One region of the Bowmanella yangjiangensis genome, then DNA from elsewhere that is predicted to be linked to it. Evidence: predicted binding sites of a transcription regulator. Region 1 holds the regulator's gene; the other holds the start of a gene.

What was found. The regulator sigma-54, encoded in region 1, starts transcription at its own class of promoters, with help from an activator protein. The targets are predictions, from matches to a motif close to GTTGGCACGNNNNTNGNNT.
Region 2: a site for sigma-54 is predicted at 2,547-2,565, ahead of KJY73_RS21155 (DUF2884 family protein). Genes of this name have one in related genera too.

Annotation. Positions count from the first base shown of each region.
Region 1 is NZ_JAHDJU010000001.1:120,018-124,861, forward strand. Features, by position in the region: gene rapZ (RNase adapter RapZ) at 1-828, opposite strand, end outside; gene ptsN (PTS IIA-like nitrogen regulatory protein PtsN) at 825-1,268, opposite strand; gene hpf (ribosome hibernation promoting factor) at 1,329-1,616, opposite strand; gene KJY73_RS00575 (RNA polymerase factor sigma-54) at 1,644-3,119, opposite strand; gene lptB (LPS export ABC transporter ATP-binding protein) at 3,208-3,933, opposite strand; gene lptA (lipopolysaccharide transport periplasmic protein LptA) at 3,938-4,456, opposite strand; gene lptC (LPS export ABC transporter periplasmic protein LptC) at 4,440-4,844, opposite strand, start outside.
Region 2 is NZ_JAHDJU010000005.1:134,032-138,875, reverse strand. Features, by position in the region: gene KJY73_RS21165 (TonB-dependent receptor plug domain-containing protein) at 1-1,867, opposite strand, end outside; gene KJY73_RS21160 (hypothetical protein) at 2,143-2,334, opposite strand; gene KJY73_RS21155 (DUF2884 family protein) at 2,603-3,379, shown strand; gene KJY73_RS21150 (SDR family oxidoreductase) at 3,430-4,236, shown strand; gene KJY73_RS21145 (sodium-dependent transporter) at 4,285-4,844, opposite strand, start outside.

The sequences.
Region 1 (4,844 bases):
GTGACGGATCTGCACATCCGGATGCACGGCCCTAAAGGTTTTTGCCAGACTCTCTGCCACAAAAACAGAACGATGCTGGCCACCGGTACAACCAATGGCAATAGTCACATAGCTGCGGTTATTCCGCTCCAGATGCGGTAACCAAGTGGATATCAGGTTCTGTATCTGCCAGATAAACTTGGTGACAATGGCCTGCGAACCCAGAAAAGCTTCAACCTGAGGGTCTAAGCCGGTGAGATTCTTAAGTTCCGGCTCCCAATGGGGATTGGGCAGGAAACGCGCATCAAACACATAATCAGCATCCTTGGGAATGCCATGCTTAAAACCAAAGGATTCAAATACCAGCACCAGGCGCGAGCTTTTCTTGCCCAGAATACGTTCTCGAACCAGCTCGGCCAGTTGATGTACTGACAGTTCACCGGTATCGATATACAAATCGGCTCTTTCGATTATCGGGCCGAGCAGCACCGACTCAGACTGAATGGCATCTGTCAGTGACTTACTGTGCTTGGACAAGGGGTGCAAACGACGGGTTTCGCTAAAGCGCTTAATCAGTACATCATCACTGGCGTCGAGATAGAGAATGGTTAACTCCCAGGTCGACGGCAGATAGTCGAGAATTTCGACCAGTTCTTCCGGGTCCTTGGGCAGATTGCGCACATCAATACTAACGGCCACCTGATCATATTCGTCCACCACAGTATGGGTGAGGGTAGGGAGCAGGTTAACGGGAATATTGTCTACACAGTAATAACCAAGATCTTCCAGCGCTCTGAGTACAATAGATTTCCCTGAGCCGGAACGACCACTGATGATGATGAGTTTCACACTATAGCCTCAAATAGTTCCTGATTTGATTGGGCGTGACGCAGTTTTTTTACCGTTTCCTTGTCATTCAATTTGGCGGCAATGGTGGCCAGGGTTTGTAAATGCCCTTGTGCCTGGTCCTCGGGGACCAATATAGCGAAAAATATGTCGACCGGTTGGTTGTCTATCGCTTCAAATGCGACCCCTGGCTGACTGGTAACCAATATTGCGGTTACATTACTCAGGCCGGCTAAGCGTCCGTGAGGAATGGCAATACCACAACCAATGCCTGTACTACCCATCTTTTCCCGGTTAAGTAAGCTAGTCAGAATGGCATCCTGGCCTATATCCGGAAGGTGTTGGGCGGCAATATCACTAATGGATTCCAGAATGCGTTTTTTGCTGGAGCCTTGTACTGCACATACAGTGCGGTCTGGGGTGAGGATGTCTTTGATTTCCATTTTGCGTTTTTTGTCTGTGTGGCCATAAACAGGCTAAGCCTGTTTATGGCATCAGTGGGCCTAATGGCGTTTCATCTTTTCCTTATGCTTGAGCACCTGGCGATCAAGCTTATCGATAAGACTATCAATGGCAGCATACATATCAGTATGTTCGGAAATAGCAAAGACTTCGGTACCGTTCAAATGTAATGTAGCCTCCGCTTTCTGGTTCAGCTTTTCGACATTCAGAATGACATGAACATTATTAATGTGATCGAAGTGTCTCTCCAACTTAGTAAATTTACTATCAACGTAGTCGCGAAGAGAATCGGTGATTTCAACGTGATGACCAGTAAGGTTGATTTGCATAGTGCCTCTTCCTTTTGTTGGCGAGTCTTACAGCAGACTCTTGCGTTGGTTAGATGGGGGAATCGATAGTGATTCCCGGTACTTGGCGATTGTTCGCCGGGCAACCATAATGCCTTGGTCGGCTAACAACTGCGCAATTTTGCTATCACTAAGTGGCTTGGCAGGTTTTTCTGCCGCCACCAGTTTCTTAATCAGAGCTCGAATAGCGGTAGATGAACATTCCCCGCCGCTTTCGGTTGCTACGTGGCTGGAGAAGAAATACTTCAGCTCATAAATGCCGCGTGGCGTATGCATATATTTCTGTGTGGTTACCCTGGAAATGGTGGACTCATGCATATCTACCATTTCTGCCACATCGTTCAATACCATAGGCTTCATGGCTTCTGGGCCGTATTCAAAGAAGCCCTGTTGCTGCTGAACAATACAGTTAGCGACCTTCAGTAAGGTGTCATTGCGGCTTTCCAGACTTTTGATAAACCATTTCGCTTCTTGCATGTGCGAGCGAATAAACTGGCTGTCGCTGGAATTGCGCGCATTGCGGCTCATGGCGGCATACTGCTGGTTAATACTCAGCTTAGGTAAGCTGTCAGGGTTCAGCTCTACTATCCAGCGCCCATTTTTCTTGGCAACAGATACGTCCGGTATAACGTATTCCGGTTCGCTGGTGACAATGGCGCTACCAGGGCGTGGATTGAGCGTTTGCAGTAACCGCAGTGCTTCGCGTAATTCTTCTTCTTTAAGACGCGCTTTGCGCATCAGAGTTCGGTAATCTTTGGCAGCCAGCAGATCGCTATATTCATTAATCAATGCTTTGGCTTCTTCCAGCCAAGGCGTGTCCGGTGCAAATTGACGCAACTGCACCAGCAGACATTCCTGCACTGAACGGGAGCCTACCCCAACCGGATCAAACATTTGAATGCGCTTCAGTACACACTCAATTTCATCCAGTTCTACCTCTTCGTTTTCAATATCCAGGCTTTGCAGGATATCTTCGGTACTGACTGTCAGGTATCCAGACTCATCAATACTATCGATAATGGCAATGGCAATGGCAGCATCGGTTTCACTGAAAGGGGTCAGACGCATCTGCCAAAGCAGGTGATCCTGAATATTGTCAGAGGTTTCCCCCTGGTAAATGGCATCATCATCACTGGCTGTAGAAGACGAAGCGGGGGCCGAAGAGGCGCTGTAGTATTCATCCCAAGTGGTATCTACGGGTAACTCATCGGGCAGTTCCTGCTTTTCCAATGCGTCGCCGGCTTCCAGGCTCTCGCTGTGCTCGCCATTAGAAAGAGATTCATTGTCGGGACTATTTAAATCCTGCACGTCTCCGGCAGAGAAGTCCTGTCCGTCATCCGCTTCCAACAATGGGTTGGAGTCCAGGGCTTCCTGGATTTCCTGCTGTAGATCCAGCGTGGACAACTGAAGCAGGCGGATGGCCTGTTGCAGTTGCGGCGTCATAGTGAGCTGCTGGCTGAATTTTAGTTGTAATGCGGGCTTCATCTACTTCTTATTATGTTCCAATGGCCTTTCAAGATATTGATATGGGCGTTTTAGCAAAGGTCAAGGTACCCTGCGGCATACGCCTTAACTATAGCCTGAATTGTTCTCCGAGGTATACATCTCTCACCTGCTTGTCATTCAACACCTGTTCGGCGCTGCCTTCGGCGATTAATTCACCATGGCTGACAATATAGGCTTTCTCACACACATCCAGGGTTTCACGAACATTGTGGTCGGTGATCAGAACGCCGATTCCTCTGTCTTTGAGATGATGGATAATCTTTTTAATATCGCTGACAGAGATAGGGTCGACACCGGCAAAAGGTTCATCTAACAAAATAAAGCGAGGATTGGCAGACAAGGCTCTGGCAATTTCAACCCTGCGCCTTTCACCGCCGGATAAGCTCATGCCGGTGCTATGCCGGATATGGTTAATATTGAACTCATCCAACAGAGCGTCGGCTTCTTGCTCGCGTTGTTCCTGATTCAGCTCTTTACGTGTTTCCAAAATAGCCATCAGGTTTTGATATACCGTCAACTTGCGAAAAATGGATGATTCCTGTGGCAAATAACCTATGCCACGACGAGCTCGAACGTGCATAGGTTCGTGGCTGAGTTCTTCGTCGTCGATAAAAATTTGGCCTTTATCCATGGGCACCAAGCCAACAATCATATAGAAAGAGGTTGTCTTACCCGCACCATTGGGTCCCAGCAGACCAACTATCTGTCCGGCGCTGACTTGCAAACTGACATCACGCACCACCTGGCGGTTTTTGTAGCTTTTGGCCAGATGTGAGGCCTTCAAGGTGGGCATGCTGTTACTTCTCCTGCACGGGTTTTTTCTTCGGTTCAGGCTGGAATATTGTCTCTACGCGACCATCTCCGTCATCTGAACCTTGGGCAACCAACTGCTCTTTCTCCATGTTGAATTCGATTTTATCACCGCTGACACTGCTACTGTTTTGATGTAGCTCAGCATTTCCGCTAAGCGTCAGTGTGCGTTTTTCTACATGGTATTCGATATGGTTTGCCAACGCTCGAATGCGACTACCATCTGCCATGGTTTGCTGATATTCGGCAGGATTACCGCGGGCGATAAAAATTTCCCGGCCTTTACCCTGCTCGGCATTTACTTCCACTTCACCCGCTTCAATGCTGAGTGAACCCTGAGTGATTTTTACATCTTCCCGAAAGATGGAGATTTTGTTGATGCCATCTCCGGACTGGAATTTAGAGGCCACTCGGATGGGTTCATTGAAGTCCTGATTGATGGCATTGGCAGCGGCGCTGATTAGCAAGGCGGTCAGCAGCAGGTTCAGTTTAGTTGTCTTTGCCATAGATGGTCTCTACGTGATCCAGTAATTCAAATTGTTTGTTATTCATATCAGCACTAAAACCATTGCCGCGAATGGTGTAATTGACGCCTGAAATAGTCACGGGCTGGTCTGAATGCATGATCTTGTTGTTGAGATCGATTTCAATAAAGCTGGTATTGATGGTTTGTAAAATGCCGTCTTCACTGAGACTGCGGATCTCAACATTGGTTTCCAATTGGATGCGGTTGTCTTCATATAAGGTGCCTTCCTGGGCGGTAATTTCCCAAGGGGGCTCATCAGCCTTAACAAACACGCTGTATTGAGGCTGTTGAAACAAGGTAAAACCCAGGGCTTCATAATGTTCCATGACGGTAGCATGGATGCTGTGGGTGAGAACCCCTTCCTCGTT
Region 2 (4,844 bases), on a different contig from region 1:
AATCCCTTGAGCCATCGAAGCCCCAAATCGCTCTTAAGGTGGAAATGAAACTGACCTGCTCATTGAGAAAATAGGTGTACCAGATTTTAGAGGTATGAGTGCCCCAGTCGGCCAAATCATCGCCGAAACCGTAGGGTTTTGCCGTTACAAAAGTCAGTGTATTTGGTTGCAATAACTTGAAGTCAATCAGCTTAGTATAAGCTTGCGAAATGTTTAGCCGATGCGAACCAGTTTGGATGCTCCACTCTGCTTCCAGCCCCCACTGAGTTTGCGTTCCCAACAGCGTAGTGCGACTATTAGCCTGATCCCATCCCAAAGAGTCCAGATCAATATAATAGGCACTTAAGCCCAAAGAGGCTTCATCTGTTGTTCGTTCATAACGAGCCTCGATACTTTTAAGTACCTCTGGCCTGGAACCGGAACTACCTTGCAGCTCTTCGTCTCGCAACTGAGCAGAAGTTTTCATCCGTTGCGACTTAGTCATCAGAAACTTGAAAACATTGATATCGTCATTGGAATAAACCATGGACACGCGCGGAGAATACATCACATCGGTATAGGTATGCGTGTCTATGCGCCCACCTAAAAAAAGCGTCCAAAACGGATGGGGGCGCCATTGCCATTCGCCGATTACCGAACCGGTTTTGGTGTACCAAGCAGCCTTGTCTTGGCGGCGTAAACCGAATTCCTCGTATGCAAACTCTAGCCCCACTGCCAGATCTGAATTTTCGGATGCCCGCCAGTTTGCAACAAGTCTGGAGAACCACTCATCTTCGCCATAATCAGCAATGTTAGCACTAGGATTTGGTTCAATTTTAACCACATCCGTCTGATCAAAACTGAACATCCAGTCAACACTGAATCCATCCCAAAGCGTATGGGTTTGCTGCAACGTTGCCGTAACTTGCTCATACCCCACCTTCGATAACTGCTCTTCAGGCTCTGATCCACCAACCGGTGGCAACGCCTGCCAGAAGAATACTGTGGCAGAATCCCTGCCACCTCTGGTATATCTCAACCAAGCCTTAGTATCTTTGTAATCTATACCCAGATGAGCCTTAACAAAGGTCTTGCCTTCGAAGGCTTCACCATCCCTAGATATGGTGGGAAAGGCTTCTCCTCTTTGGATTGTCTCACCCGTGGCCTTGCTAATCGCGTCAATACCATGAATAAGCGGCGAATCATCGTCGTCAGCGCCTCTAACATCCGCCAATTCAGCATTGAAATACACACCGATATCATTTTCAAACAGCTTACTAAAGTTGGCATCCACTGCATAAAATGCCATCCCAGCGCCGCCTCGAATACTCACACTATTCTTGTTGCTCGTGAAAGCATCAAAAGTCGTAATATCAATGACGGTGGCAACGGCACCCAAGCCGTACATGGAAGAGCCCGCACCTCGAATCACGTCAATATGCTCGATATCTTTCATCAAGGGAAAGTCCCTCTCAGTTATCGCTCCACGAGCAGTGCGTTCATTCATCACTCTACCATTGACACGGATCATAACTTTGTCTTCACGGTCACTGGTGATTCCGCGCAAACCGATATGCGGCACATCGAAAAAGTGCCGAATTACCTGAAGCCCAGGTACCGTCATTTCAAGTAGCTCAAGCAAAGAACGTGCGCCCAATTCCTGGATTTCGGCTTGATGTATTCGGGTTACTGCAGCGGGGATTTTTGCACGGCTGGTTTCGGTTAAAGAACCGGTTTCCACCACCCTAATCTGCATCAGTTCGGCTAAGCTCATCTTCCATAGACTAGCGGCGACACTTTCTTGGGTTTGAGCAATTGAAACGGCAGGCGCAGCTAAGAAACAAAGGATGCAATACGATACCCTGTGGGCAGCTACTGAGTCAGCCATGCTAACATCCCCGGTAACGGAGGAGTCTATTGTTTAGAAGCTAGAAGAGAAAAAGCCTAATGGCAAGTCCCTCCAGTTGCTGAACAAGATATGGGTTTTATTGAGCTGTGAGCCCACTATATCGTCAGTAAAACCAACAACGTCGCTCTGTCATTGCTATCGTTAAAAAATGCCTTGCCCATAAAAAAGGGGAAAGATTTCTCTTTCCCCTTTTTCATCTCTTTGTTCTGGTAAACAGCAACAGCGCGGCTGTGCGTGCCACCAAAACTAAAATATTAAATAGCGTAACTAAACAAGATGCACAGTACCAAGCCAGTCACACCGAAAAAGCCATACTCAACCTTTTCTTTCATTACATCATCCACTAACACAGGCTTGTGGATCATTGCCATAATGATGCTGCTAAAGCCCAAAACAAAGGCCATCAGTGCCAAGCCAAATAATACGGCTTCGGTCCAGTTGCTCATAATTCACCCCAATATCGTTCAAGCTGAGGTTATTATGCACCAAAAGCCGCCTAGAGATCAGTGGCTTGGATCAAATTTTTTGCAACTTCAAGCGAATTGTTTGTTGCCTAATTTATGGCGTAATTCACTAACACTTAACAAAGTTAACCATACCTCACCCTTCCCCGCATTAAAAATAAAGCCTATCCACCTGTTTTTAAAGAGATTTAATCTTTGGCATAAGGGTTGCTGTAATCATACAAAGCACTGGCTCATTGAGGATACGAATATGAAAGCACTTATCGCCGCCACAACCATACTGTGCAGTTCTGCTGTCATGGCCCAGGATTGCAATATGAACATTAAAGGACATATGACGCTGAACCACAGCAATCTCACCTTAAAGTTAGATGATAATCGCAGCCTTTTGCTGGACGGCCATAGCGCTCGCCTGAATGGCAACGCAATGAACTTAGATGCTGATCAACTGTACCTATTGAATAGTTATCATCAAAAGGTCGAAACCCTGGCACCTAAGGTTGCCAACCTGGCGCTGGATGCTGTTTCTCTGGCCAACGAAGGAATTAATCGCGCTTTCAACGAATTATTGGGTGAAGACAATGATCTGGTTGCTGACTTGTCAGCAGAGATTGAAAACCTAAGGGGTAAATTAACCACTGAATTCTACGCGCAAGACGGCAGTATCCGTTTTGACTCTGCACGATTTGAAGACGGCGAATTTCTAGGCGAAGACTTCGAAAAAGAATTTGAGCAACGCATAGAAAGCCTGGTTCAGCGCTCAATGGGAAGCTTGATGATCGCTTTAGGTAAAGAGATGCTATTCAGTGGTGGTGATATGAAGGCGTTTGAAGCACGTATGGAAAGCTTTGGGGCGCAACTAGAAGCCGACATGGAAGCGAAAGCTGATGATATCGAGGCTAAAGCGGAAGTGCTGTGCGTAGATTTAAGAGCACTTGACCGTCTGGAAAGTGAAATTAACGATGAGATTCCTGCATTGGCTAACTTAGATATGATCAAGGTTTCTGCGTCCAGCCAATCCATGTAAGCTGCGCTTACCTTTCATTCTCCCGAAGCGGCGAAAGCCGCTTTTTTTGTATGTTTAAAACAATTGGCATTTGCGGCTGTGGCTGGCTGGGCTTTCCCCTGGCACAACAACTCATAAACAGTGGGTATACAGTGTTAGGTACATCCCGCAGTGACAGTAAACTTAAACTGTTGTCAGAGCAACGCATCAGCGCCCACAGATTCACACTTGGTGAACCTTTACCTTGGTCTGCTAATCCACCACAAGTATTAGTACTGAATCTCCCGCCGGGACGCAGGCAGTTTGATGAACTGACTTTTGTCAGCGATATGACAGCCCTGATTCAGCAAGCTACAGAACAGCAAAGTAAAATTCTCTTTGTCAGCAGTACATCCGTTTATGGTGAAGTCGCAGGTGAAATAACCGAAACTCAACTGCCACTACCCCAGACTGCATCAGCCCAAGCTCATGTCATATTAGAGCAACAGGTATTAGAAAGTGGCCAAGGCAGTGTGTTACGTCTGGCAGGCTTGATCGGCCCCGAGCGACATCCAGTCAAACAACTCAGCGGCAGAGCGCTGGATAAGGGCGAGCAGAAGGTCAACCTGGTGCATCTGCAGGATGTCATCACAGTGATTGCGGCCATCATTCAACAGGAGCAGTGGCAGCAGCTTTTTCATCTTAGCGCTACTGGGCACCCGAGCAGAGCAGATTTCTATAATTGGGCCGCGGTGAAAGCCGGCCTGCCTCCTCCCCAATTCAGTCAGGAGATTACCCTGGACGAAGGACGATGGATCAATGCGGAAGCTAGTTTGAAAAAATTAGGAGTCAGGCTGCAATATCCAAGCCCTTTCGATATGCCTATAGAGCTCAACTGAAAAAATAAAGGCAGCCTTGGCTGCCTTTATTTTTCAAGGAAGTCTCTGTCAGAACAACAGGTTCTTGCCAAAGAATACCGTTGAGACAGTGTTTACGAAGATAACTGCCAAGATCACAGGAATAAAAGTCCCCAGCGAGAAGTTGACATACTTCTGCAGCAAGGACCCTGCAAAGGTACCGTTACCTTGGCTGATTTCCGCATCAAAGTTCTGCTTACGCCATTTGTAGATAACAAATAAACACAGCAACAGGCCGTTAAGTGGCAAGATAGTTTCATAGAAAATATCGTACACCACATCGAAGAACGACTTAGTCAACGGCTCACCCGCGGCATTCAAACCATAAGAAGTCAGGTTGGAGAACAGCTCAACCCGGCCAAATGACAAGGCACAGATGATCGCAAGCAAGACCATGCCACCGCCAAGGAAGAACAGCGCCTTACGACGGCTGACACCTTTGCCATCCATCAGGCTGGCAACCGGCACTTCAATAATGGAGACCAACGAAGTGAGGGCGGCAAAGAATACCAACAGAAAGAAAAAGCTGGCGATAAAGGACGCACCGAAATAACCAATGTCGGATTGCAGCGCCAGGAAAATCTTCGGCA